Regions from separate parts of the Desulfosporosinus sp. BICA1-9 genome, predicted to be linked through region 2. Evidence: a T-box and tRNA genes for the amino acid it is inferred to sense, from the RefSeq annotation. Region 2 holds a T-box; the other holds one or more tRNA genes.
What was found. A T-box is a leader RNA that pairs with one kind of tRNA and senses whether it is charged. The one in region 2 lies ahead of thrS (threonine--tRNA ligase), so its partner is inferred to be a tRNA-Thr.
Positions count from the first base shown of each region.

Region 1: it encodes a tRNA-Thr, which carries the amino acid that the T-box ahead of thrS (threonine--tRNA ligase) is inferred to sense. The anticodon was not compared.

Region 1 covers NZ_JUEE01000158.1:11,341-14,765, reverse strand. Annotated here, with positions in the region: gene JL57_RS34980 (methyl-accepting chemotaxis protein) at 44-1,180, opposite strand; gene JL57_RS34975 (hypothetical protein) at 1,183-1,461, opposite strand; tRNA gene JL57_RS20165 (tRNA-Thr) at 1,990-2,064, opposite strand; gene JL57_RS20160 (hydrogenase small subunit) at 2,193-3,311, shown strand; gene JL57_RS20155 (nickel-dependent hydrogenase large subunit) at 3,319-3,425, shown strand, end outside.
Region 2 covers NZ_JUEE01000168.1:20,221-23,645, forward strand. Annotated here, with positions in the region: gene thrS (threonine--tRNA ligase) at 1-1,621, opposite strand, end outside; T-box leader at 1,673-1,896, opposite strand; gene JL57_RS21030 (putative sporulation protein YtxC) at 1,943-2,815, opposite strand; gene speE (polyamine aminopropyltransferase) at 3,139-3,425, opposite strand, start outside.

The DNA.
Region 1 (3,425 bases), on a different contig from region 2:
ATCTTCTCAATCTTCTGCACGGCATTTTCTGCTTGAAGAGCACCTAACTCTGCGGCTTGGGCTGCCTTACCACTACTATGACTAACATTCTCCGCATTAACGGCGACTTGTTGAGCGTTGGTAGACATTTGCTTATCATTTCGCCTGTCTTTCCTACTGAGATTGCCTGCTCGGATGCTCCCGAAGCAAGTTGCCCAAGTATACCAGCGACTTGATCACTTGCTGCAGTCGCTTCTTGAGCTGCAGCTGATAATTCTTCGCTCGTGGCACCCAGAGTACTGGCCGTATCGTTAACTTCCGCAACAATGCTATGAATATCACCTATAAACCGATTGAAATGCTGAGAAAGTTTTCCTACTTCATCGTTAGATACAATGTTCAAGCGTTTTGTTAGGTCACCATCCCCTTGTGAGATGTCCTTTAAAACTTCACTTGTATGTACAATAGACTTAGTTATGCTTCCAGAAACAATGAAAATGACTAAACCAATCGCAAATATTGCAATCAAAGCAACAATGATTGAGAAATTCCGAATGGAGTTTGCTTGCTCTAAAATCGTTGTCATTGGAACGGTGACTGCCAACGACCATGGTGTCGTCGTTTGACCAATGGCCACAGGCACGTACAATCTGTAATACTCACTATTTGATATGGTATAACTTTCAGCAGTTTTGATAGCTGCTTTAGCCTCTTGATCATCTACGTCCTTGCCTACTTTTTCCACATCTAGGTTTGAAACATACTTTCCATCATTAGACACAAGACTTGCATACCCTGTTTTGAATGGCTTTATATCCAAAATCATATTTTGAATTGTTTCTAAAGCGATTTCAACCCCTGCTACTCCTAGTATTTCATTGTTACCGTCGATCAATATAGGTTTTACTAAGCTAGTAACGAGAACTTCTTCACCATTCACTTTGTACTGGTATGGTTCGATAATAGTTTCTTTCTGAGTTCTTTTAGGAATTAAGTAATAGTCCCCTGCTCCAGGTGTTTCATAGTCAGTAAGAGGCTCTAATTTGATATCTCCTGCCCCCCTATTCCAATAAGGGATAAATCGACCCGTTGCATCATATCCTGGTTGATTTACATAATCGGCGTCTTTTCCATCGAGTAAATTTGGCTCCCATAAGGTCCAGGTCGCTAGAAAAAGAGGGTTATCTTTTAAGACGTTCACAATCATGAATTCATCGTTGCTCGATCAGTGTTGTTAGCTTCCTTAAGTCCTTTAAACGTTGAACCTAAAGTTCTAACCGAGTTCATAGGAACATTTAATTCATTCGTAACTTGATTTGCATATTCATTTGCTGCATGCGCTACTGTCTCGTATGCTGCGGTCTTAGCCATTTCAACTGATCTCGTTGATACTAGTAAAATAACGCAAATAAATGACACTAAGACGACAAAACCTGTTGAAAATAGTATTTTGTTCCTTAACTTCAAATCTTTTACTGACATTCAAAATTCCCCTTTCAATATTTACAGCACAATAATTGTACTAAGTTATTCTATAACAGAATTTACACTAAGAATTTCCCTGTAAAAAGTTAAAGCAATTACTTTGTGCAAAAAAGTATCAAACATAAGCTAAAGCTATTAAGATAACATAAAGTTAATAGTATGAATAAGTAAGTTAAATAATTAGTGTCTAATTTATAAACAAACTAAAATCTTATAAGTCACCGATATTATGATCATTTCACAGTATTGAGCGTCTCATCTAGTTAGGGGTAGTTAGTAGATGATTACAATATTTTCTCTTAGCGTAAAAACTAACAACTTGAATCTCATCCATCTAATTCATCCTCCCAAAATACACGCAGAAACGTAGTATAATATAATAATACATAATCTAACAAATATTTTGACAATTTTTGATCTTCTCATTAGTCTATATCCACAACGCTGTTGCAACGTTACGGGCAAAAACAAAATAGTTACAAAACGCAAAAACCCCGCAATCGCTTGCGGGGTCTCGTTTCCCTATGGAGCCGATGGTCGGAATCGAACCGACGACCTGCTCATTACGAGTGAGCTGCTCTACCTCTGAGCCACATCGGCATTTCATGGACGATAGTAATCTTACTCCATTTTTGCAATTTCGTCAAATATTATTTTTTGCAAAAGTAATTGATTTTAGGGTTTATCTGTGTGTTTCTGGAAATAATACCCTCTCAAGGGGGGATTGCATGCTAAGTCGACGGGACTTTTTAAAATTAGCCATCCAGGGAGCCATTATGGGTAACTTTTTTGAGCTCCTTGCCCCACCCCTAGCCCAAGCAGTCGGCGCGGGTGAGGTTAATAAACTTCCTGTGGTGATGATTGAGACAGGCACTTGTACTGGAGATAGTATCTCCCTTGATAATATATGGACGCCAACGTTTTCAGATATCCTCAGCAACATTGTCGATTGGCGCTATGATTGGAGTATGATGCAGGCTCACGGAGAAGTGACCTACCAAGTCCTTCAAGAAACTTACGAGAAAATGCCCCATGAATATATTTTGATCGTCCAAGGTTCCATGATCCAGCGTGACAACGGTCACTATAACCATGTGGCCTACGATAATGGCAGGCTAATTACTGGGCTAGAACTGGTTCGTTGCCTTGGTCTCAAGGCCAAATACGTAGTGGCTATTGGCAGCTGCGCCACTTACGGAGGCCCAGTTGCCGGTTATCCTAATCCAAGTCAAGCGACTGGAGTACAGAACATTCTTCCCGAACGAAGGGTTATTAACGTTTCCGGATGCCCTGCCCATCCGGATTGGATTATGGGGACCCTACTCCACTTAGCCTTATACGGTGAACCTGAACTTGAAAAATTCGGAAGACCCAAACTTTTTTATGGAGAAACCGTGCATAACCGTTGCCCTCGAAGGCGCGACTATGATCAGGGGATTTTCGCTACAGAAATCGGACAAAAGGAATGTCTATTTCGAGTCGGCTGTAAAGGACCTGTCACCTATGCCGACTGCCCGATTCGCCGTTGGAACGACCGTATCAATTGGCCCATTGGCTGCAACACGCCCTGCATCGGATGTACTGAGCCCGGTTACCCTGACTTGATGTCGCCGTTTACCGCTCACCTACCCGATATCCCCTTCCCTGGCGGGACAAAGGTTGCCACTGATGCGGTCGGACTTGGAGTTTTAGGATTAACCTCAGTTGCTCTAGTAGGGCATGTTGCCTCCTCTCTTTATAATGGTCGGCTCCAAAAGAATTTACTAAAATCCACCGTCAAGGCTCCGAATCGACCTTCTGTTAAAAAGGTCAAGTCCTTTCATCGGTATTGGCTCAAGAAAACTTAATTTAGGAGTGAACATTCTGGAGAAGAAAACAATCTTTCCTGTTTCACGCATTCACAATCCCATGTTATTGGAGGCTTGGCTCGAAGACGGGGAAATCAAAGACGCCTTTATTTC
Region 2 (3,425 bases):
GAACCTGAGTCGGTGTCAGCCAGACAGGAAAGGCCCCTGCATAATGCTCTGTCAGAAGTGCAATAAAGCGTTCGATACTTCCATACACCACCCGGTGAATCATGACTGGGCGATGCTTTTGACCGTCTTCACCGATATAGGATAAGTCAAACTTCTCCGGCATTTGAAAATCAAGTTGAATCGTTCCACACTGCCAGGTCCGATCGAGGCAATCCTTGACATGAAAATCGATTTTAGGTCCATAGAAGGCTCCATCACCCGGATTAATCTTGTATTCAATTCCCTTATCTTCTAAGGCATCTTGAAGGGCCTTGGTGGCGGTTTCCCAATCCTCATCTGAGCCCATGGAATCCTCAGGCCGGGTCGACAATTCCACTTTATACTCAAAACCAAACACTTTATAGAAATAGTCAACGAGTTCTATAACCCCAATGAGTTCTTCATTGATTTGAGAAGGGAGCATGAAAATATGCGCATCATCCTGAGTAAAGTTTCGAACGCGTAGTAAGCCGTGGAGTGCACCCGAAAGTTCATGGCGGTGTACAAGTCCCAGTTCCCCGACACGAAGCGGGAGGTCACGATAACTGCGCATTTTTGTCTTATACATGATCATGCCACCTGGACAGTTCATGGGTTTTACGCAAAAATCCTGGTCGTCAATTTCTGTGAAATACATATTTTCCTTATAATGATTCCAATGACCGGATTGTTCCCACATCGAACGATTCAGAATAATTGGGGTCTTAATCTCCTGGTACCCGCGTCGACGGTGTTCCTGCCGCCAAAAATCCTCCAGCGCATTGCGTAAGATCATGCCTTTAGGATGGAAAAATGGAAAACCGGGGCCCTCTTCGTGTAGGCTAAAGAGATCGAGCTCCAGACCGAGCTTACGATGGTCACGTCGCTTAGCTTCTTCCAACTTGAACAAGTGGTCTTCCAGATCTGCTGGTTTAGCAAAGACGGTTCCATAGATCCTCTGCAGCATTTTATTCTTTTCGCTTCCGCGCCAATAAGCACCCGCTAAGCTCATCAGCTTAAAGGCCTTAATATTGGCCGTGGAGGGAAGATGGGGCCCTGCACAAAGGTCAGTGAAGTTCCCTTGAGTGTACATTGAAATCGTCGCATCCTCAGGAAGGCCCTCAATGAGTTCAACCTTATATTTCTCTCCCAATGCACCAAAGTGAGAAAGTGCCTCAGCTCGGGTGACTTCTCTCCGTTGGAAAGAATGCTTTTCCTTGATAAGACGGTTCATTTCCTTCTCTATACTTACCAGATCCTCGGGAGTAAACACATGTTCAGAGTCAAAGTCATAGTAATACCCCTTGGCAATCGAAGGTCCAATTCCAAATTTTGTCCCTGGAAAAAGATTTCCTACGGCCTCGGCCATTAAATGGGCTGTGGAATGCCTTAAAACATCTAACCCTTCGTCACTATCTATGGTTATGATCTCCACCGCCGCATCTTCCGTCAGTGGATAGGAAAGGTCCTTCGTCTTATCATTGACTTTCCCGGCTACCGCAACTTTCGCCAGTCCCCGAGAGATAGAAGACGCGAGTTCCACTATTGTCGTTCCTGGTTCAACCTCGCGAATTGAGCCGTCTTTTAAGGTGACCTTAAGCATTGATTTCACTCCTTAGTAAATTATTCTTAAAAATAAAAAACTCTCGTCCCTGACAGGGACGAGAGTTCTACTCCCGTGGTTCCACCCAATTGAAAGGTTTGATATCGCACCTCTCACTCGATTTCCCTTAACGCGGGGTACGGCAGAGCTTACTAAAGTTCAGCCCCACACTCAAGGGTGGTTTTCTCCTGTGCGTCCGTGAGGAAAGCTTACAGCCTAGGCATTCCATCTCTTACACGGTAGTTTCAGGATACTCTCCCTTTCAACGATTTTGACTAGATTTAAGGAATGACTTATTATAACAAGCCAATCTCATTTTTGTCAAAACTTTTCACATAGGGAACAACCTTTACAATCACAGACTCGATCTCCAAAAACACTCCGGATTGTTTGCAAGGTATCTTTGTAACCATCATAACGTATGTGCAGCGTAATTTGACGAGGTGCAACGACTATTAAGGCACTGACCAATAAATCTTCATACCCTAGCTCATGAATATTGTCAAGCTGATAGTCTTCAAGGAACTGATGGGTTACTTGAACTCCTTCATTGTTATAGAGATGAAATTTACCTTTTGGTGTCATTCCCACATGTAAAAATTCCAGACGAGGTCTTTGACTTTCTACGAAGTGCTTTAACAGCTGGATAAATTCTAAATACTCTTTTTCAATAACGTACTCATCAATAGCGTATTCCACTGCTTTGGATACTTCGTTTTTATACTCTTGTGCACGAAACCGTAAAAAACCCTCTATGTCAAAAACTGCGCTCTGATCTAAGCAACTTAAAATTTGGGTAACTAGGATGGTTTTACGGTTCACTCGATAACCACGAACTTGCCCTAGTCCTTGATTCAAATAGTCCACAGCTTTGTTGAGTATTATTTGCCAATTGGTTTCTTTTAAGTATTGCTTTTTTTTAAGTATTTGAACGATGTGGTCTCTTTCCCAATGCTGCAAAATCGTTTCTGCCAAGGCATTCGCTAAATAATAACGATGGATTTTTTGTACCATTCCCTCATTTTCAGTTTCATCCAACGAATTCTCTTGGAACTGACACTTAATGATCCAGCGTTTTCCCTGCTTATGTTCCACGATTTGAAAGGGGAGTTTTTCACGGTCGCGCAGTTCGCGTAAACTTGCACAGATACTCTCCCGGTAGTATTGCGTCCCTAATTGCACGGAATGTTCCACTGGCACCCCTCCATAGTAATGTATATGACCTTTTCTAAGGCATATTTCGGTTCGGCCAATCTATCAGCACTTTTTATTTTTGAAATACTTGGCACATTCCTTAATATTTCCAGAAACGCAATCTTTCATTCTTTTGTAATATCCACTCAACAACAAGCAAAGGGGTACCTTCTGGCACCCCTTTGCTTGTACTTTCTCCACTTAGCACAAAAGCCTCCCTGTTAAGGGAGACTTTCAGCTAATATATCATATATTTATTATTTACATTCTACATTTAGAAGCACAGACAGTCACCAAACCTTTTCACGACAATACCAATACTATCATTCCCCTGCATTTACCAGTAAATCTAATACGTAGTTAGGCAGAGCAAAGCTTCCTCTATGAATTTCAGTGTTATAATATTTTGTTTTCAGTCCAAGACTGTTCCAAGCCTGGGCGTCAAGATCTGTCAGTGGATCATAAGTTTTAGAGGCAAAACCAAACAGCCAGTGACCTGACGGGTAGGTCGGAATGTGCGCCTGATAAACCCTACAAACCGGGAAATAGTCCTGAATACGCTTGTGGGCTCTTTGCATGGACTTAGCATACTCATTATAATAGGGGCTTT